Regions from separate parts of the Rhizobium beringeri genome, predicted to be linked through region 3. Evidence: riboswitches for the same ligand, from Rfam matches in the RefSeq annotation. Region 3 holds a riboswitch; each other region holds the start of a gene.
The links. A riboswitch is a leader RNA that binds a small molecule or an ion and turns the genes downstream of it on or off. The one in region 3 is predicted to bind cobalamin.

Region 1: another riboswitch for cobalamin. It lies ahead of nrdH (glutaredoxin-like protein NrdH); the one in region 3 lies ahead of ELH03_RS12940 (ABC transporter substrate-binding protein).
Region 2: another riboswitch for cobalamin. It lies ahead of bluB (5,6-dimethylbenzimidazole synthase); the one in region 3 lies ahead of ELH03_RS12940 (ABC transporter substrate-binding protein).

What each region holds. Positions count from the first base shown of each region.
Region 1 covers NZ_SILG01000001.1:3,843,235-3,850,456, reverse strand. Annotated here, with positions in the region: gene ELH03_RS19240 (helix-turn-helix domain-containing protein) at 1-372, opposite strand, end outside; gene msrB (peptide-methionine (R)-S-oxide reductase MsrB) at 580-1,065, shown strand; gene ELH03_RS19230 (TIGR03862 family flavoprotein) at 1,167-2,375, opposite strand; gene ELH03_RS19225 (MerR family transcriptional regulator) at 2,445-2,867, opposite strand; gene ELH03_RS19220 (heavy metal translocating P-type ATPase) at 2,939-5,182, shown strand; cobalamin riboswitch at 5,346-5,570, shown strand; gene nrdH (glutaredoxin-like protein NrdH) at 5,835-6,056, shown strand; gene nrdI (class Ib ribonucleoside-diphosphate reductase assembly flavoprotein NrdI) at 6,071-6,475, shown strand; gene nrdE (class 1b ribonucleoside-diphosphate reductase subunit alpha) at 6,454-7,222, shown strand, end outside.
Region 2 covers NZ_SILG01000001.1:2,168,781-2,176,002, forward strand. Annotated here, with positions in the region: gene ELH03_RS10955 (adenylate/guanylate cyclase domain-containing protein) at 1-693, opposite strand, end outside; gene bluB (5,6-dimethylbenzimidazole synthase) at 1,085-1,771, opposite strand; cobalamin riboswitch at 1,814-2,001, opposite strand; gene ELH03_RS10965 (MFS transporter) at 2,176-3,579, shown strand; gene ELH03_RS10970 (methyl-accepting chemotaxis protein) at 3,850-5,724, shown strand; gene ELH03_RS10975 (hypothetical protein) at 5,784-6,365, shown strand; gene ELH03_RS10980 (putative quinol monooxygenase) at 6,506-6,817, opposite strand; gene ELH03_RS10985 (3-deoxy-7-phosphoheptulonate synthase) at 7,148-7,222, shown strand, end outside.
Region 3 covers NZ_SILG01000001.1:2,549,595-2,556,816, forward strand. Annotated here, with positions in the region: gene ELH03_RS12910 (LysE family translocator) at 1-298, shown strand, start outside; gene ELH03_RS12915 (MYG1 family protein) at 430-1,353, opposite strand; gene ELH03_RS12920 (HIT family protein) at 1,575-2,072, shown strand; gene ELH03_RS12925 (hypothetical protein) at 2,069-2,632, opposite strand; gene ELH03_RS12930 (ABC transporter ATP-binding protein) at 2,731-3,495, opposite strand; gene ELH03_RS12935 (FecCD family ABC transporter permease) at 3,492-4,523, opposite strand; gene ELH03_RS12940 (ABC transporter substrate-binding protein) at 4,529-5,545, opposite strand; cobalamin riboswitch at 5,723-5,980, opposite strand; gene ELH03_RS12945 (tetratricopeptide repeat protein) at 6,208-6,810, shown strand; gene blh (bifunctional sulfur transferase/dioxygenase Blh) at 6,876-7,222, opposite strand, start outside.

The sequences.
Region 1 (7,222 bases), 1.3 Mb from region 3:
GCTGGCCTCTGTCCAGACCGAGCCGGTCCAGAGGCCGAGTTCGCGGAATTCCTTGTCGTCTCCGGCAGCGCCCCGGCGCTCCAGCGCGATGCCGTTCTTGTCGGTCAGAAGCAGGCAGCAGCCGGCCCTGCCAACGGTGGTAAAGAGACGATCGAGCTCTTCCGTCGCGCTGGCGATCAGCTGTTCGGACTGCTCGCGCGCGCGGCGGAATTCCTGGTCGGTGAGGCGCAGTGGAGCCCGCTGGTCCTCGGGGGCGAGCTGATGCATGGTCATGCACCGCCGCCATGAGGCGACAACAGGGGAACTGGCCGCCGCAGAATCGCGCTGGGCAGATGTGTAGACGTGCTCGGCGTGCGCTGAGTGTTCGTGCATCGGCTCCTCCCACCGAATTTCAGCACATTCTGATGGAAAAGTGGCTGGTTTGCAATCGGCCGGCGCTGCGGTCGTCAGCATGCGGCGCTTCCTGACGAAAGTGGCGGAAATCACATTTCGGTGTTTTGGCGGCCATGGCGTAACAAAAGACCCTCTCTTTCGTAGTTCTTTGCAGAAGCAAGGTTTGCCAGACAAGGAGATCCGACCATGCTGAACAGACGATTGTTGCTGATGGGCGCTGCTTTTGGCGCGCTTGCGGTTCGCTCAGGCCTGGCCGGTAAGGCGATCGCCGGCGAGACGTTTGCTGTGACCCACACCGAGGCGGAATGGCGCAAGCTGCTGACGCCGGATCAATATGTCATCCTGCGCCAGGCAGGGACGGAACATCCCTTCACCAGTGCCTTGCTGCATGAGGAGCGAAAGGGCAATTTCGCCTGCGCCGGCTGCGACCAGGACCTCTTTTCCTCGACCACCAAATTCGACAGCGGCACTGGCTGGCCGAGCTTCTGGGCGCCGCTTGAAAATGCCGTCGGCACAACCGGCGACACGACCTTCAGCATGGCGCGTACCGCCGTGCACTGCAGCCGTTGCGGCGGTCACCTCGGCCATGTCTTTGATGACGGCCCGAAGCCAACCCGGCTTCGCTACTGCATGAATGGTCTCGCTATGACCTTCCATCCGGCCTCGGCCTGATCGAGGGATGATCTTGTTGTTTTGCCTCAGGGCTGACGGCCGCCAGCGCGGATTGAAAGAGTTAGAGCGTCCTTTGTGCGTCCGAAAGGACGCACGGCGTTCTAGCGCTGCAGCCAGGCTTCGATACCACGCGCTGCCGCCCGGCCGGTCGCCAGGCAGGCGGTGAGGAGATAGCCACCAGTCGGCGCCTCCCAGTCGAGCATCTCACCGGCGACGAAGGTGCCCGGCAGCGCCTTCAACATGTAGTTTTCGTCGATGCCGGTCCAGCGGATGCCACCGGCCGAGGAGATCGCCTCGGCGATCGGCCGGGTTTCGATCACCGGCACCGGCAGGGCCTTGATCATGCCAGCGAGACGCTCCGGATTGGTGCGGTCGCGCTCGGGAGCGAGTTCGCGCAGCAGCGCCGCCTTGACGCCGTCGAGGCCGGCGCCCTTGCGCAGGCGGTTTGAAAAGCTCGATTTGGCGTCCTGTCGCGCAAGGTCGCGGCGCAGCCTCTCGATGGAGCGGCCGGGTGCGAGGTCGAGCGTCAGGGCAGCGCTGCCGTGGTTCAGCAGCCGGTCGCGGAGGCTGGCGGCATGGATATAGACGAGGCTGCCCTCGATGCCGCTGCCGGTGATGACGAATTCGCCGGGAAAAGTGCCGGCCTCGGACGTGGCGGTGACTGATTTTACCGGCTCGCCCGCGAAGCGCTCGCTGAAGTTCCCGCTCCATCCGACGACGAAGCCGCAATTGGCGGGTTGAAAAGTGTCAATTTCCACACCCCTGCCGGCCAGCCAAGGCACCCAGGCAGCATCGGAGCCGAGGCGCGGCCAGCTTGCGCCGCCGAGCGCCAGCAGGGCTACGTCGCAATGGACGATGCTGCGCCCTTGGGGCGTTTCGAAAACATAGCCGTCTTCGGCAAAACCGGTCCAGCGGTGGCGGGTGCGCAGCGTGGCGCCCTGTGCCTCCAACCGTCTGAGCCAGGCGCGCAGCAAAGGCGAGGCCTTCATCACCTTCGGGAAAACCCGGCCGGACGAACCGATGAAGGTTTCCGTCCCGAGCTTGCTTGCCCAATTCCTGATATCATCAGGGGTAAACTCATCAAGAGCGGGGCGCAGACGGGCGGAGGCCGCGGCGAAGCGCCTGCTGAAACGGGCATAATCCTCGGAATGGGTGATGTTGAGACCGGACTTGCCGGCCAGCAGGAACTTGCGGGCAAAGGTCGGCATGGCGTCATAGACGGTCACCGTATGACCGGAACGGGAAAGCAGTTCGGCAGCCGCGAGACCCGCCGGGCCGCCGCCGATGATTGCAATCCGCTTCTGGTTCATTGATGTCTTCGCCCGATTCTCTCTGCATGCAGTTTTGGCGCGGGCGTGGATCGCCCGCAAGGGCGGAGATCAGTGGTGCGGGTGCGTGCACTGGCCGTGGTCGGCGAGAACCTCGATGACGCGGCATTGATCGACGCGGCCGTGGCCGCAGCCTTCCACCATGGTTTCCAGCTCGGCCTTCAGCGCCATCAGGCTGCGGATGCGCTGCTCGACCTCGATGAGGCGGGCCTTGGCGATGGCGTCGGCCGAAGCGCAGGACTGGTGCGGATCGTCCTGCAGGGTGAGCAGCGTGCGGATCGCCTCGATCTCGAAGCCGAGTTCGCGGGCGTGGCGGATGAAGGCGAGGCGGCTGATATCGGCAGGTGCGAAGGAGCGCTGGTTGCCCTCGCTGCGGCTCGGGGCCGCGAGCAGGCCGATGCTTTCATAATAACGCACCGTCGGCACCTTGACGCCGCTCTGGCGGGCGGCTTCACCGATCGTGATCTTTTTCATGATTTTCCTCTTGCACCTCTAGTCGCTAGAGGATGTAGGAGAGATGCTTCTATTTGACAAGGAAGCGGATCATGGCTGAGAGCGAGACACGATACCGGGTTGGCGGCATGGATTGCGCCTCCTGCGCAACCAAGATCGATACGGCGGTCAGACGCGTGTCGGGTGTCGCCGATGTTTCCGTCTCGGTGATGGCCGGCACGATGACCATCCGGCACGATGGCAGCAGCGATCTCAAGGCGATCGAGAAGAAGGTGACCGGGCTCGGCTATTCCGTCGCGCCGCTTGCCGGAAGCGCTGCGCCTGCGCATGCCCACAGCTCGCAGCATCGTCACGACCACGGGGACGATCACGGCGATCACGCGGGCCATGACCACGATCGTGCGGGCCACAATCATGAAGGCCATGATCATGGCGAGAAGGAAATCGAGGGGTTGCACGACCATGCGCCGATGGCCGGTCCCTGGTGGCAGAGTAGGAAGGGCCGGCTGACCATCCTTTCGGGTGCGGCACTCGTTGCCGCCTATTCCGTCGGCCATCTCGTGCCGGCGATTGCATCTTATGCCTTCATCGTCGCCATGCTGATCGGGCTGGTGCCGATCGCTCGGCGCGCTATCATGGCCGCCTTCTCAGGCACACCGTTTTCGATCGAGATGCTGATGACGATCGCCGCCGTCGGCGCCGTCATCATCAATGCCGGCGAAGAGGCGGCAACGGTTGTGTTTCTGTTCCTCGTCGGCGAGCTGCTGGAAGGGGTGGCAGCGGGCAAGGCGCGCGAAAGCATCCAGTCGCTGACGGCGCTGGTGCCGAAGACCGCGCTGCTCGAAGACAATGGGCAGACACGGGAGGTGGCGGCGGAGAGCCTTTCGGTTGGCGCCATCATCATGGTTCGTCCGGGCGATCGGATCTCGGCGGACGGCATCGTCCTCTCAGGCGAGAGCGCGATCGACGAGGCGCCGGTGACGGGCGAGAGCACGCCGGTGCGCAAGGGCGTCGATGCCGTCGTTTTTGCCGGCACGGTCAATGGCGATGCGGTGCTCAGGGTTCGCGTCACGGCGGCTGCCGCCGACAATACCATCGCCCGCGTCGTCAAGCTGGTGGAGGAAGCGCAGGAATCGAAGGCGCCGACCGAGCGTTTCATCGATCGGTTCTCGCGCTATTACACGCCCGGCGTGGTCGTGGTCGCAGCGCTTGTCGCGGTCGTTCCGCCGCTGCTGTTCGCTGGGCCGTGGGGCGAATGGGTCTATAAGGGCCTTGCCATCCTCTTGATCGGCTGCCCCTGTGCGCTGGTCATTTCGACGCCGGCGGCGATCGCCGCCTCGCTTTCCTCAGGTGCGCGACGCGGGCTGCTGATGAAGGGCGGCGCGGTGCTGGAAACGCTCGGCAAGGTGACGATGGTCGCCTTCGACAAGACAGGCACGCTGACGGAAGGCAAGCCTCAGGTGACTGACATCATTTCCTTTGGCCTGAGCGAGGCGCAGGTGCTGTCGCGCGCGGCGGTGCTGGAGCAGGGTTCCAGCCATCCGCTGGCGCTGGCGATCCTCAACCGCGCCAAGGCGGACGGCGTTCCCGTGCCGCCGGCCTTCGAGCTGGAAGCGATGCCGGGCAAGGGTGTCAGCGGCAAAGTCGGCGGTGAGACGCTGGATCTGCTGTCGCCGCCTGCCGCTCGCGAGCGCGGGGCGCTCAGCGCCGAACAGGATGCACGCATCACGGCGCTGAACGACGAGGGCAAGAGCGTGTCGGTGCTGCTCGTCAACGGTGTTGCGGCCGGCCTGATCGCCATGCGCGACGAGCCGCGTGAGGATGCCGAGGCCGGGCTCGCTAGCCTCAAATCGGCAGGCGTCAAGGCTATCATGCTGACGGGCGACAATAAGCGGACGGCAGCAGCCGTTGCCGGCATGCTCGGCATCGACTGGCGCGGCGAGATGATGCCGGAGGACAAGCAGCGGGTCGTCGGCGAATTGAAGCGCCAGGGTTTTATCGTCGCCAAGGTCGGCGACGGCATCAACGATGCGCCGGCGCTGGCTGCTGCCGATATCGGCATCGCCATGGGTGGTGGCACCGATGTGGCGCTGGAGACGGCGGATGCCGCCGTGTTGCACGGACGCGTCGGCGACGTGGCGCGCATGATCGAACTTTCCAAACGCACGATGCGCAACATCCTGCAGAATATCACCATCGCACTCGGGCTGAAGGCGGTGTTTCTGGTGACGACGATCGCTGGCATCACCGGGCTCTGGCCAGCGATCCTCGCCGATACCGGCGCCACCGTGCTGGTAACGATCAACGCGCTCAGGCTGCTTCGAATAAAAATATGAATATCGTTTGGGGAGCCGGCTTCTACCGGCTCTTTTATGATGGGTTTTCCACAGCGCATTTCCATTAACGCTTCATTATCCACATCATACACAGGCGCGGCGATTCTTTGCCGCCATTGCTGCGACGCCACAACAACTTGTTGACGTCATCGGCGATTCGAGTACCATATCTAGTGTTCGAGGTTCCGTCGATTCGTGAGGATCGGCGGCTAAGACGGGAATTCGGTGCGTCTCGCCATCATGGTGCGGCAATGCCGGAGCTGCCCCCGCAACTGTAAGCGGCGAGCAACTGTCCGATTTCAGGTCACTGGAGCATGATGCTCCGGGAAGGCTGGGGCAGGCGCTTTGACCCGTGAGCCAGGAGACCTGCCTCGAACGAAACGTCCACGGGCGGGGTGTCCGGAAGGTCGCGTTGCATGGCTGCGGGGAATCTCCGCATCGCGTTTCGCCGGCTCGAGCCTCCGCATGAGCCACTTCGGGGTGAAGTCATGTCAGTATCTCAGTTCAGGCCGCCACCCGCTCGAGGTAGAGGGCGGAGTGCGCCCAGGGGCTAAACAGCCGCATAGCTCAAATCATCAGAGAATTTTTCGATGGATATCGGCAGATTTCCGATCGATGTCCTGCGCCCAATCGCGTCGTCACGAGGAATATCATGACCATTACCGTCTATAGCAAGCCTGCCTGCGTCCAGTGCACTGCCACCTACCGCGCCCTCGACCGGTTGGGTGTCGATTATGACATCGTCGATATCTCGCAGGATGCCGAAGCGCTGGATCGCGTCCGCAGCCTCGGCTACATGCAGGCGCCTGTGGTCATCGCCGGCGAGCAGCATTGGGCGGGCTTCCGTCCCGACATGATTAGCGCGCTCTCCTGACCTGAGGACAAGCGATGGGCCTGATCGTCTATTATTCCAGCCGATCCGAGAATACCCATCGGTTCGTCGTCAAGCTCGGATTGCGCGCGGCGCGCATTCCGCCAGGTGGCGCAGACGCGTTCCATATCCGCGAACCCTTCGTGCTGATCGTGCCGACCTATAGCGGCGACGGCGGCAAGGGCGCCGTTCCCAAGCAGGTGATCCGTTTCCTCAACGATGCGGAAAACCGCGGACACATCCGCGGCGTAATCGCCGCGGGCAACAGCAATTTCGGCGAGACATACGGGCTCGCCGGCGACGTAGTCTCGCAGAAATGCCAGGTGCCGTACCTTTACCGGTTCGAGCTCATGGGCACCGAAGACGACGTTGCCAAGGTCAAACACGGAATGGAACGATTTTGGACACGGCAACAAACATGACGCGGGATGCGGACGCAAAACCGCATCACACTTTCGCTCAGCCCGCCGGGGAAAGGCCGCCGAAGGCCGCCGAAACCCTCGACTATCACGCGCTGAACGCGATGCTGAACCTCTATGACGATGAGGGGCGGATCCAGCTCGACAAGGATCGTTTGGCGGCCAAGCAATATTTCCTCCAGCACGTGAACCAGAACACTGTGTTCTTCCACAATCTGGGGGAAAAGCTCGATTACCTCGTGACCGAGGGCTATTACGAGCAGGAGGTTCTAGACCAGTATTCCTTCAATTTCGTGCGGGATCTGTTCGACCAGGCCTATGCCAAGAAATTCCGTTTCCCGACCTTCCTCGGCGCCTTCAAATATTACACCAGCTATACGCTGAAGACCTTCGACGGAAAGCGCTATCTCGAGCGCTATGAGGACCGCATCTGCATGGTGGCTCTGGCCTTGGCGCGTGGCGACGAGGCCCTTGCCCGCGACATGGTCGAGGAGATCATTTCCGGCCGCTTCCAGCCGGCAACGCCGACCTTCCTCAATGCCGGCAAGAAGCAGCGCGGCGAACTGGTTTCCTGCTTCCTGCTGCGCGTCGAGGACAATATGGAATCGATCGGCCGGTCGATCAATTCGGCGCTGCAATTGTCGAAGCGCGGCGGCGGCGTGGCGCTGTCGCTGACGAATATCCGCGAGGCGGGCGCGCCGATCAAGCATATCGAGAACCAGTCCTCGGGCATCATCCCTGTCATGAAGC
Region 2 (7,222 bases), 380 kb from region 3:
AATCACCGTGAGCTCTCTGAATCTCGAAAGCTCGGTGATGACGTCTTCAGTAATACCGTCGCTGAAATAAGCCTGATCAGGATCTGCGCTCATATTGTCAAAAGGCAGAACAGCGACCGCCGGTTTGTCGGATCGTGAGCTGGCTGGGAGCATTGGCGTCAAGCCGCCGACGTCCATGCAGTAGGTCCTCACCGGCCGTGCGATATTCTTTAGGTGCTGCTCGCCCACATACTCGAAGTGGAGATCGAGTTTTCCCGACAGTTGTTCGTGAGCTGAGCCGGATATGAGCACGGTGCCTGGCGGACATAGTTGCTCCAGGCGCGCAGCGACATTGACCCCGTCGCCAAGAAGATCATCACCGTCGATCACGACGTCTCCGAGGTTTATGCCGATCCGGAGCACGATACGGCGTTCAACTGCAACCTGTTGCTGTTGAGCGGCAAGCTTTTCTTGTACTGCCGCCGCACAGGCAACTGCTCCGACAACAGATCCGAACTCCGCGATGAGGCCGTCACCCATCAATTTTACGATCCGCCCACGGTACTCAGCTATTAACGGTCGGAACACAGCACCCCAGAGCTCTTTAATTGCCACGAGCGCCCTTTCCTCGTTAGTCTCAACGAGTCGGCAGTACCCAACGACATCGGCAACCAACACGGCCGTGGTCCTACGTTCGACCTGAGGCGTTGTCATTTCGTCCTCCGCTGACGCGAGGCAGTCATCGACAGTATTCTGGAAAGCTGCTGCGATGATACCTCATCCAAGCATCCAAGACGATCTCAATCCGCTCGGTGTCACTCGTCCACCGACGGCAATCGCTTAGTCCGCTGCGGGCGCATTCCGGCCGAGGGGCGATCGGTGGAATATGCCGAGCTTGCAATCGGGAACTATCGGAAATCGCGGGCTTTAGGGAACTGGCTCGGCATAGTCTCGGGCTCGGGATAAATTCCGTTATGCCGCGTTCGGCATAACGGAATAAAGATATCTCGGCCTCGCCCGGCGTCGGCGATACCGACATCGGTTTGCTCACCTTGACTGTCAATGGCGTGACTGTGCGATTGAGGCCATGCTCCACCGCACTGCCCTAGGTGTTCAGCCCCCATCCATCATGAAAGACGAGTTCATCGAGCGGTAGCCGCTGCCGCCAGCCTTTGACGGACAGTTCCGGCTCGTCATAGAGCCGGTCGACGAAACCGGCACAGAGCCAGGCGATCACCTCGATATGCTGGGGTATGCCGAGAATGCTCTTCAGGTCGCCCTCATGAAAGATGCTGACCCAGCCGATGCCCACCCCTTCCGCCCGCGCCGCAAGCCAGAGATTCTGGATGGCGCAGACTGTGGAATAGCTATCCATCCTGGGATTGTGCGTGCGCCCCAGTACCACGCTGCCGCTGCGAGTAGGATCGCAAGTCACGCATATGCCGAGCGGCGCCTCGACGATGCCTTCAAGCTTGAGCGAGCGGTAAGCCTGCCGCCGTTCGCCTTCGAACATCAGCGCCGCCTCCTCATTGGCCCTCGCAAAAGCATCCCGGACGCGCGCCCGCACGGTTGCGCTTTTCACCAGAATGAAATTCCACGGCTGCATGAAGCCGACGGAGGGTGCATGATGGGCAGCCGTCAGCAGCCTCTGCACAAGGTCACCCGGCAAGGGATCGGGCAGGAACTGGCTGCGAACGTCGCGCCGCGTCATGATCGCATGATAGACGGCCTCGCGTTCAGCCGCGGAAAAACCGGACGCCGCCGAAAGGGCATCCTCATCAAAAGGTCGCATCGTCAAATCCCCAACAACGCAACCGCCCCGCCGTCCGCGCGGATCGGTCTATCTTGCCAGGCCGGTCTTCTGACTCAGCGTCATCCGTCTGCCGCAGCCTTCCCGGCGAGAAGCCAGTGGCGTAATGAAGCGGCAAGCGTCGGCCTTACAGCGTTGGGCACGTTCCGGCCTTGCACCGGATTCCCGATTCTCCCGCCTAGACGGCGGGCACCTGACGGGGCATCTATTTCAGGAAAGCGCGGCGGCGGCAAGCCAGCCCTCATGCCGCCGACACGCCGCATGCGACATCGACTTCATGGACAGTGGCGCATCGCTGCCTTAGAAACAAACCGATCCTGACCGACGCCCATGGCGCCGCACTTTTTCTCTTTGCATTTTGGTTGCCCGTGCCCCGCCTCACGCCCATGATCCTTGCGGTCGCCCTGTTCATGGAACAGATGGATTCGACCGTGATCGCCACCAGCCTGCCGGCGATCGCAGCCGATATCGGCACCTCGCCGATCGCGCTGAAGCTCGCCGTCACCAGCTATCTCGTGGCGCTGGCGATCTTCATCCCGATCAGCGGCTGGATGTCCGATCGGTTCGGCGCGCGCAACATTTTCCGCATGGCGATCTTCGTTTTCATGATCGGCTCGATCGCCTGCGCCTTTTCCAACTCGATCACGGCCTTCGTCATCTCACGCCTGATCCAGGGCGCCGGCGGCTCGATGATGACGCCGGTCAGCCGCTTGCTGCTGGTCCGGGGAACGCCGCGCCACGAACTCGTCGATGCCATGGCCTGGCTTACCATTCCAGCTTTGATCGGTCCGATCATGGGGCCGCCGATCGGCGGCTTCCTCACCACCTACCTCACCTGGCACTGGATCTTCTGGATCAACGTCCCGATCGGCGTGCTCGGCATCATCCTCGTCACCCGTTTCCTGCCGGCGGTCGAGCCACGCAGCCCGCGGCCGATGGATTTCCCGGGCTTCTTCCTGTGCGGCCTCGGCTTCTCCGGCTTCGTCTTCGGCCTGTCGGTGATCAGCCTGCCGGCCGTGCCCGTTATCTACGGTTATGTCACGGTTGCGATCGGCATCCTTGCCGGCCTCCTCTACCTCCTGCATGCCCGCCGCGTGCCCTATCCGCTTCTCGATCCGAAGATGTTCCGTTACCCGATGTTCCGGGCGGCGATCCTCGGCGCCTCGAATTTCCGCATGGGGCTTGGCGCCCTGCCTTTCCTGATGCCACTGATGCTGCAGCTCGGCTTCGGCCTGACGCCGTTGCAATCGGGCTCGGTCACCTTCGTCAGTGCGCTCGGCTCCATGGGCTCGAAATTCGCCGCCTCGCGCACTTTCAATGCCTTCGGCTTCCGCACGGTGATCTCGCTCACCACCTTGCTGGCGGCGATCTTCCTCGGCATCAACGGCCTGTTCACCGCTGAAACGCCACTGTTCCTGATCATGGCCTGCCTGCTGATCGGCGGCCTGTTCCGCTCCATGGCTTTCTCCGGCGTCAACGCCATGGCCTTCGGCGATGTCGACGAGGCCGACAGCAGCCAGGCAACCGCGATCAATGCCGTTGCCCAGCGTATCTCCATGGCGATGGGTGTGGCGATCGCCGGCGGCATCCTCGAAATTTCCAGCAGCTTCCACGACGGCAGGCTGCTGGTCTCGGATTTCCACATCGCCTTCTTCAGCGTCTCGGCGATTTCGGCACTCGCCTGCATTACCTTCCTGCGCCTGCCCCACGATGCCGGCGCGGAACTGACGGCGCGCGGCCGCAAGCGCCGGCACGCCGAGCCCGAAGAGGCCGTAGCGGAAAATAGCTGATCTCCCTGGCGCCATGGAAGCCCTCCTACACCCACCGGTTCGCAAGGCTCGGCGCCGGCGGGAGCAGAGGCGAATGGCACGCGTGTGCTCAGCATTCCTTTCTACTTTATGATTTATTCACACATCAAATACACACTGCGTTTGCGCGTTTTGGGTTGCTATCAGGACATGGGCATGAGCGCTCGTGATGTGACCGTCAGCGTCGATGCCCGTATTGATATGCCGGTCGGGAACATATCCGACTGAGCCGCAATTCTAGGCCGCCGCGGAATGTTCCAATTTTTGAAAACGATGCCTCTGACAGCCAAGCTGGCGGCGATTATCGTTGCCGTAAACCTCTGCGGCATTTCCGCTTTCGCCACCTATACCTGGATGTACGAAACCCGGGCGTTGATCGATGGCGCCAAGGCGAACTGGTCCAAGGATGCGGAGCAGTTTGCCTCTCTGGCCGCGGGCGGCGTGAAATGGGGGAAGGCGAATGCCGTTCGCGAAGCTTATTCGCTCTACCGCGACGACCCCTCGCTCGATCTTGTACAGTTTTCCGCATTCAACGCGGAACCAGCCTCCGTCGATACGTGGACACGCGACGGCATCAACGGTTTGCCTGCACCCGCCGATCTGGCGAAGCGCCTGAGTGCGAAACCGGAAAAAACTACGATCGACGACGGCGGAATATCCGCTGGCGTGGTCACAATCATCGCGCCGCTTCCGCTGGATAAGGCAGGCAAGGCCACCGGCTACATCGTCACGAACTGGTCTGTCGAAAAAATCGCTGCCGAAGTCAGACAGAAGGTTCTCGTTTCGCTGCTCACGCAGTCCGCGATCACCGCTTTGGCCGTCATCGCCTTCCTTCTCGCCATGCGCAGCCTCGTTGGCCGGCCCATCAGGATCCTCAGCGAGAGAATCAGCGCGTTGCAGAAAGGCGATCTGGCATCTCCCGTCACCTACAAGGAAAATGGTGACGAGATCGGCTTTCTGGCCCGCGCGTTGGAAGTTTTCCGCCATGAAGCGATTGCGAAGGTCGAAAGAGAGCAGGCCGCTGCCGAGCAGAGCGCTTCGCTCGACGCCGAACGGGCGCGCAACGCATTGTTCACGGAGGAAGCCAGCAACACCCAGCGGCTGGTCATGACCGCTCTTGCAAATTCATTGGAAAAGCTTGCCGCAGGCGACTTCTCGATACACTTGGCCGATCTCGGTCCTGAATTCGACAAATTGCGGCAGGATTTCAACAACATGGTCGAAGCAGTCGCGGCCGCGCTGACAGAGATCAAGACCGCCTCCGTCGCGGTTGAAGGCGGGTCAAGCGAGTTGGCATCCTCCGCAGATCAGCTCGCCAGGCGGACAGAGCAACAGGCGGCAGCATTGGAACAGACCGCCGCCGCGCTGGATGAGGTGACCACCACGGTCCGAACATCGTCGCAGCGGGCCGAAAATGCCGGGAAGCTGGTCGAGGAAACCAAGCGAAGCGCCCATGTCTCGGCGACGGTGGTGCGCGATGCAATCGGGGCGATGGACCGGATTCAGACCTCGTCGAGCCAGATCGGCCGGATCATCGGCGTCATCGACGAAATCGCGTTCCAGACCAATCTGCTGGCGCTGAATGCCGGCGTCGAGGCGGCACGCGCCGGCGAAGCCGGCAAGGGTTTTGCGGTTGTCGCGCAGGAAGTGCGTGAACTTGCCCAGCGATCTGCAAATGCAGCAAAGGAAATCAAGAACCTGATCAATGTGTCCGGTCAGGAGGTTGCCGCGGGCGTCGGGCTGGTGAACGAAACCGGCGACGCCCTGCTGAAGATCGAGGAGCAGATCAACCGCATCAGCGACAGTATCGCTTCTATCGTCCAGTCCTATCGCGAACAGGCGACGGGTCTGCAGGAAATCAACGGCGCGATCAACCAGATGGATCAGGCGACACAGCAGAATGCGGCAATGGTCGAGGAAACCAACGCGGCCTGCCAGGAACTGCTGCAGCAAGGACGCCTTCTGCAGGATTCGGCCGGCAGGTTCGTCGTCGGCGCGTCTGCCGCCAGCCAGCCCAGACCAGTTCAAGTCGCCCGCCAATCTCGTCCCGAGCCCAGAGCCTTCGTGCAGCGGCATGCAGGAAATGCCGCCGTTGCCGCTGCTCCCGGTGCCTGGGAGGAGTTCTAACGTCATCCTCGTTCGATAAGCCTTATGCCGCAGCAACCCATAATCAGGAAGGAAACACTATGAAGAAAATCGTGCCCGCATTTCTTTTGGCCTGCACCGCATTTGCCATGCCCATGCGCGTATCCATGGCACAGGATGCCAAGCTTGCCCCGATCTTCGACTACGTGAAGAGCGATGTGACGCCCTGGCTCAACGACCCCGCCATCATCGAGGCCGTCAAGGCGCAGGACGCTACGAACGCCAATCTGAGCGCGGCCGATATCGACGCCCTCGACAAGAAGTGGCGTGCCGAAGTCGATGGCTCCGACCACTCGATGATCGACGGCGTGCTCAACAACGCCCTGTCGAAATTCCTTCAGGCAAAGAAGGAGGCCTCCGGCGGCAAGATCACCGAGATCTTCGTCATGGATGCAAAGGGCCTGAATGTCGGCCAAAGCGACGTCACATCGGACTACTGGCAGGGCGACGAGGGCAAGTTCCAGAAGTCCTTCGGCGCCGGCAAGGACGCCGTCTTCGTCGATGAGATCGAAAAGGACGAATCGACCCAGACGCTGCAGTCGCAGGCAAGCGTCACGATATCAGACGACAAGGGAACCCCGATCGGCGCCATCACCGTCGGCGTCAACGTCGACGCCCTGTAATCTCAGGAGCTGCGTTGGTTCATTGAAGCAATGCAAATATCGCCCGGAAGCACGCGTGATTTCGGGCGATATACGTGGACAAGGGCTGGAGCACGTCACCTGAATAGACGCGAAGAGCCCTAAACGAACCTAAGATAGCTCTAGGAATCTGCCGAGATTTCGTATTCGCGGCGGATGGCGCTGGTTGTGGCTCCCCATGCCGAAGCCTTCGTGCGGACTTGATGTGCCTCAAACGCAAGCCTGTCAGCAAAGCGTTCTTCAACACACCAGATCATAGGGTCTTCGGTTTGTGTAACCTCAAACGAAAGGCAACCTGGCTCTGACTTGGTCAGCCGAATGTGTTCAGGAAGATATTTCTGAACGATATCAACCTCGTCCAAAGATGCACAAATGAGTTGTCCCGAAAGGCGGACTTTGCCCGTCTTATCGTTCGGTCTGTTGCTCTGATTCATTGAACACCGTGCTTCTTTGACTTGCTGGCCTTTATTGCACGGCACCGAACGACGGCAAAGTCCCGCGTCACTGCCCTTATCTCCTTTGCATCTCCCACAGGAGCACCAGCTTCCAGGCAGCAAATTCTGCGTGACAACGCCTGGGCGTGACGCTACATACGCGCCATGTCGATCACATCAATCAACGCCTCGCGATTTTATTGGTACCGCTGCTCTCAGCGGATGCGGGTCTATGCGTAACTGAATTCGACGCGACGACAACCCGAACAGCCGCTAGTCTACCTGGCGGCTTTTTTGTTCCGCACGGTATGACCAAACAGGAGCCATACCGTGTCTGATACCATTGATGATCTCCGCATCGTCGAGATCACTCCGCTGACCAAACCTGCCGATATCATCGCGGAA
Region 3 (7,222 bases):
CTTCCTCGAGGGGTTCCTCACCAACGCCCTGAATCCGAAGGTGTCGATGTTCTACCTCGCGGTTTTCCCGCAGTTCATCTATCACGATGCCAATGGCCGGGCCGCGATCGGCGAGGCTTTCCTTCTGGTCACCGTCCATGCCAGCCTCAACGTCATCTGGTTCGGCTCGATGGTCATGCTCTTTGCGAGGCTCGCCAGAGCTGCGCGCAACCAGCGCTTCCAGCGCTGGCTGAAAGCCGCGACAGGCGTGGTCTTCATCGGCTTCGGCGCCAAGATGGCGACATTGCAGGCCGGATAGCGAAGACGGGCAAACCGCCTTCGTCACGGAAAGGCTGGGCGAACGTCCGGAGGGCGGCAACAGGATCAGCGACCGGCCGCCGGGACTGAATATGATACTGGCCTCGCGCAACCTCAACTGCCGCCGTTTAACTACGCCCCGATCGAAAGCGCCTCTTTTACTGCCAACTCGGCCATGGCGAGAGCGGCCTCGCGAGTCTTGGCGGCGGCGATGAAGCGGCCGTTGTGGCAGAAGCTTGCGCCCTCTATACCGCAAACCGCCTCCAGTGCGCCATTGGTGAGCCCGGCCCATGCTGCCGGCAGATCGGCGCGGAGCTCGAACCCCTCCTCGGCGCGGCGAATACCGGTCACGCACCAGTCCTTTTCGCGCGGATGAACGACGAACAGCAGGTGATCGGCGCCTGCCTTGACGATCGCGGGACGGAAGGGCATGCCCCTCGGCAATTCCAGAACACGCCCCTGCCCCGCAGCTTCGATTGCCCGATGCACGATCGCCTCAGCCCGCAATTTCGCGGCACTCTGGGCGATCCTGGCCTCAACAAAACTGCGGGCAATGGCAAGGGCCGCGTGGAAGGCGCGGTTATCGGCCTCAGGGTCCGTCTCGTCGAAAACCGGCTTCAGGGTCTCCAGCAGCGCCGGCAGCGTCAGCCCGGCCAACGGCCCCGAGGGGCTGAGCGCGCCATTATCAGTCAGATCGACCGGCAGCACGAAGCTGGCGTCGAAAGAGCTGTGCATCGCTTCCACATGTGCTTCGGGAAGGCCGAAGGCTGTGAGATAATCACGGCCGTAATGCTTCCAGATCAGGCCGAACGAGCTGTAGGGCTGGCCATCGTCGCGCAGCGGCGCGCCGCGCTGGTGGTGATCGAATATCCCGGCAGCGGGATCATAGGTTCCGCCGACATCATAGATGATCCGGTCTTCGCCCGGCGTGATCCACTCCGGCGCCCGGCTGCGGACGATACGCGCCTGCGGGAAAAGCCGGGTCAGGATGACGCTCGACAGCAATTCGTCGGCATGAAAGCCACCGGAATGGGTGACGAGGAAATCGGGGATCATGGGAGCTATGCGCCTTGTCGTTCGCGGAGAGTCCGCTTGCAGGTCGGCACCAAATAACCGTTGCCGGCTGCTATCTCAACCCATACCTTAAATCGGAGACGATTTAAGAATTAAATGATGCAGCAATCCAATGTCTTACAGCATCCTTTCGCATGTCACCGAGATACCGGCCTCTGGCGGGATTCATCGAAGCCCCTGAAGGGTGCATCAGGAGTAAGTCCGTGGAGATCCCTCAGCACTTTCACGTTGTCGAGACGGCCGTATGGCTTGTGAACCACCGCATCAATTCTGCCCTTCCCGGTTACCTCATGATCAGCTCCAAGACCGACACCAACAATCTGTCGGATTTATCTGAAGATGCTTTGGCCGAATTCGGCCCATTGCTCGCAAGGGCTCAGAGTGCCCTGAAACAGCAATTGAATGCTCAGCGCGTCTATATCGGCCGATACGGGCACACGCCTGGTTACCCGATCCATTTTCATGTGATCCCGATATATGACTGGGTGGAGGAGTTGTTTTGGAAGGACGCTCGCTATCGCCTGCTCGAGAATTTCGCAGAGGGACCGGGGGAAACCGCAACGGATGGCGCGGAACTGACGCTGTTTGTCTGGCGCGAGTTCTGCGAACGCGCAGAGCCGCCACCGGTCAAAGGGCCATCGGTCTCAGAGGCCATCGAGCTGCTGCGGGAGACAATGCGGTTTCCGGCGCCTCAAGCCTAAGACAACACCGTTCCCGGCTGTCTTGCAACGAGCGCACGGCCAGCTGCGGCGCCGGCATGCAGGCAGATGAGCCCGATCGCCGCGAGAGAATTGATCAACAGAACATCAGCCACCACCGATGCCGAAAACGCTCCTTCGCCTGACGGAAGCACCGCCGTTGCGACAAACAGCACGCCTTCATAGGCAACGAACCCGGCCAGGAAGACGCCGGCCATCGTAACGGTAAGATCTGTCGAGAGACGAAGTACCCCGAGCGCCGTAGCCAGGCATGCAAATGCCGCGATACCGATCGCCAGACCCCAGGCATAGCTGTCCCAGGTCTGGGGATAGCCGAGCACGAGATATCCGACCATCTGGTTGGCAAGCCAGGCCAGCAGAACCGCCGTCACCGCCATCCGCCGTGGAAGAATGACCGCCGATACCGCGGCCAAGGCCACAAAGGGCGTGATGCAGGCAAAAAGCAGGCTGAGAGCGACGCTCGCACCTGAAATGACGACGACCCAGGCGACAGCGAAGCTGGGTGCGACAGGACGCAGGGGAAGCTGATTTCGTTCGAGCATCTCGAAACTCCATTCGACCGCGAGAAATCATACGCCAGTCCGGGAAAAAGGCTAGCGAGGCCATACCTCCTCTTGAGATCGAAATTCCCAGCCATTCCTCAATCCATGACGTATTGGATATGATGCCGGCCGTGCACGGCCGATTTCTGGACATGAGCGCGAACGCCGAAGACCCGGCCGATCATATCCTCCGTCAGCACCTCCTCCGGCGCCCCCGAGGCGACGACCTCGCCTTTCTGAAGCACCGCCAGCCTGTCGCAGAACATCGCCGCCAGATTGAGATCATGCAGCGCGACGATGCAGGTGATGCCGAGCTTCGAGATCAGCGAGAGAATGTCGAGCTGATGCTGGATATCGAGATGGTTGGTCGGCTCGTCGAGCAGCAGTTCGCTCGGCGCCTGCGCCAGCGATCTGGCAATATGGACGCGCTGGCGCTCGCCGCCCGACAGCGTCTGCCAGAGCTGGCCCGCCCTCTCCCGCATGCCCGTCCGCGACAGGGCCTCGTCGACGGCTGCGTCGTCTCCGGCGCCCCAGGACGACAACAGCCCGCGATGCGGCGTGCGGCCGAGCCGCACCACGTCGCGCACCGTCAATTGCGTATCCGTCGTCGTCTGCTGCTCGACGAAGGCGACGCGCCGCGCAAGCGCTGCGCGCGACAGCGATGATATATCGTCATCGCCGAGCCGGATGACGCCGCTGCGAACCTTGCGCAGCCGGCAAATCAATCTGAGAAGGCTCGATTTGCCGGAACCGTTCGGCCCGAGCAGGCCGAACACCTTGCCCCTTTCCACCGTTAGGCTGACGCCGTTGACGATGACGGTATCGCCGGCGGCAAAGCTTACCTGGTCGACGCTGATGCTCATGCATTTCCTCGCACGCGATAGAGGATGATGGCGAAGGCCGGCGCGCCGAAGAGCGCGGTGACAACGCCGATCGGCAGGATTTGCTGCGGTATGATGACGCGCGAAACAATATCGGCGCCGACCATGTAGATCGCACCGCCGAGCGCTGTTGCCGGCAGCAGCCGCCCATGCCCCGGCCCGACGAGGAAGCGGGCGGCGTGGGGAATGACGAGGCCAACGAAGCCGATCGAACCCACCATGCTGACGACGCTTGCCGTCATCGCCGCCGTCATGCCGAACAGCACGATTTGGACGCGGCGTATGGGAATGCCGAGCGAGGCGGCGGCATCCGTGCCGAAAGCGAAGGCGTCTAGCGCCCGCACATGGGCCATGCAGATGATGAAGCCGGCAAGCGCGATCGGCACCGACAGATAGACATCGGGCCAGCGCACGCCGCTGAGCGAACCCAAAAGCCAGAACAGGATGCCGCGCGCCTGCTCGGCATTCGCCGATGTCGTCACGATGTAGGAGGTCAGCGCATTGAAGAGCTGCGAACCGGCGACGCCGCAAAGGATGATGCGCTCGCCGCTTCCCCCCGCACCCGTCGCCAGGAAGCCGACCAGCAGAAAGGCAATGACCGCACCGATGAAGGCGCCGCTCGACAGGCCGAGAACACCGTAGCCGAAGCCGAGGATCATCACGCAGACGGCGCCCGTCGAGGCGCCGGCGGAGATGCCGAGCACGTAGGGTTCGGCCAGCGGATTGCGCAGCAACGCCTGCAGGATCGCGCCGCAAAGCGAGAGCGATGCGCCGGCGCTGGCCGCGACGAGCGCGCGGCTCAGACGATAATCCCAGACGATGCCCTGGTGGATGCGGCTGAGCTCGAAATCCGTTCCGAACAGCCGGTTCGAAACCGCCTCCGCGGTGGTCGCAACGGGAATTGCGATCTCGCCGATGGAAACGGCAAGGCTGATCATCAGCCCGAGCAGGAGAAGTGCCGCAATGGTGAGCGCACCAAGCGCCCACCATCCCTGTTGCCTGACCGACATTGCCTTCACTGCGCCAGGCCGAAGGACTTGATGCCGTTCGCCAATGTCTCGATGCCGTCGATCGTGCGGATCGTCGGGTTCATCGACTGTGCGTCCATCATCACGAAGTGCTTGTTTTTGACCGCGTCCAACTCTTTGGTCACAGGATCGTTCTCGAGGAAATCAACCTTGACCTTAGGATCGTCAGCCGCGTAACGGCGGCGGTCCATGGTCGCCAGCACGATGATGGCAGGGTTCGCCTGGGCGATGGTTTCCCAACCCACCAGCGGCCATTCCTCTTCCGTGGTGACGACGTTCTTCGCACCGATCGTCTTCAGGATATAGGCGGGCGCGCTGTTCTTACCGGCGATGAAGGCGTCGCCGTTGACCTCTTTGCTGGAGAACCAGAAGACGACGGGCAAGTTCTTGCCCGATGCGCCTGATATCGAAGCGACGGCATCCGCCTCGCGCTTCTTCAGCTTGGAAATCAGCGCATCGCCGTGCTCCTTCACGTCGAAGATCTCCGAGAGCTCAGCGATTTTTCTGTAGATCAGCTCCATCGTGAACAATTCCCTGCGCACGCCGTCGCCGCCGTCGGTATTGACCTTGGCGACGCAATCGGCCGGCGCGAGATAGGTATTGATCCCGAGATCCTTGAACTGCTCCCGCTTGCCGACGGATCCCTGCGCGCCGACATGCCATTCGAACTCGGCCGCCACCAGGTCGGGCTCCTGCCCGACGACGGATTCGAAGCTCGGATCGTTGTCGGCAAGCCGCTTTATCTTGCTGTTGGCCTCGGCATATTGCGGCAGCACTGGACCGACCCAGACGGCCGTTCCGGCGATCCTATCGGCAAGGCCGAGCGAGAAGAGAACTTCGGTCATGCCCTGGCCGATCGAAACGATCCTCGCCGGCGCCTTTTCGAAGGTCACCTGCTGGCCGCAATTGGTGATGGTCAAGGGATATCGGGTCGCGGCAAGGCTTGGTGCCGCAAGGCCGGCGAGCCCGAAGGCAAATGTCATGGTGGCGAGAATCTGGCGCATGGAAAACCTCGATCAAGGGAAAAATCACGGCCGTTCCGCTCATGTGCGCGGACCGAAAGCACGCTTAGGCGTGAACTAGCCGCAGGAGACCCAATCGAGGCGGATGCATGCCGGAATTCGGCGAAGGTTCAGCAGGTCAATCATATCTGTTCCTTTCCGGGCATCCCCGCCCGGTTGATTGGATCGTGATTGACGGCAGGTCTCCTGGCTTGCGGATATCCGTCGTTTCATCCGCCTTCCCGCGCGATAGTTCGCAGTGGCAGGGCGATAGGCCCATCAGAGATGGCCAGTCGCTGGCCACTCCTGAGATGATCGACAATCCGCTTACAGTTGCGGGGGCAGCCACGGTCTCGGTCCCTACTGGGTCGTCCTCACCGTGTTCCCTATTAATCCCCTTGGAGTCATCTTCAGGGAACCGTCGCACCCAGTTATGTCGCCCACCCGCCTGACGTCAATGATTATTGCGGAGGATCGTGCCGGCTCACCATGGCAAATTGCGAGACCTAAAAGCAAAACTCGCCAGCGCCCTCGAGCAAAAGCTATCGTCTGCGGTGCTGACGCCAGCGCCGGGGCATCCGTCGGCGTGCGTCACGACGGATTGCGAAAGGCAGGCCCCCGACATAGCTTTGGCGCCACCGATTTCAACGAGGTTTGATGTAGCAATGAGCAATCCGGATAGCGCCGATCTCGCCGCAGCCAGGATAGGCGCAATTCGCCAAGCAGCCGAGCAAGGCGATGCGCAAGCACAATTTGAATTGGGCCACATCACTGCACGAGGTGAAGGTGTCACCGGGGATAAAGCCGAAGGCGCGAGATGGCTTCGGAAAGCGGGCGAACAAGGTCATGTCGATGCGCAATTCCTCCTGGCTGGCCTGTATCTCATGGGGGACGGCGTTGCACAAAGCGCGCCCGAAGGCTGCAAGTGGTTTGAGAAAGCCGCCAGTCAAGGCCATGCCGACGCACAGTATTTATTGGGATTGATGAGAGAAGACGGCGACGGTTGCGATATCGATCCAACAGACGCCGTGAGATGGTACGGCCAGGCCGCAAATCAGGATCATGCCGGTGCACAATACAGGCTAGCCCAAATGAAAGAGCATGGCGTGGGCTGCGAGATCAATCTGACGGAGGCATTCAAATGGTACCGTCGTGCAGCGCTTCAGGATTACCCTGATGCAAGAGAAGATCTGCTCGAATTATGTCGTGCACATCCAGACCTGCCGCTCCCAGTATCAGAATTGCTCGATGGCAAAGGTCGTTCCTGATATCCAGCCCTTTGTCCGGCGGCGCAATCGTCCAGACGCCGTCGCCACCTGCTAGTCACTCCGCCCTACAACGCATCCAGCGGAATCTTCAAATACCGCCTGCCATTCTCCTCTGGCTCGGGCAGCCGCCCGCCGCGGATATTCACCTGCAGCGCGTGCAGCATCAGCTTCGGCTTCGGCAGGGTGCGGTCGCGGGCCTGGCGCAGCGCCACGAAGCCGGGCTCGTCGATGCCTGCGATATGAGGATTAGCGCTTTTCTGGGCGGTCACCGTGCTTTCCCAGCGCGGGTGGCGGCCGCCCGGCTGGTAGTCGTGGCCGGAAAAGAGGCGGGTCTCCTCGGGTAGCGACAGGATCGCCTGGATCGAGTGCCAGAGGGCACTGGCGCTGCCGCCCGGGAAATCTGTGCGCGCCG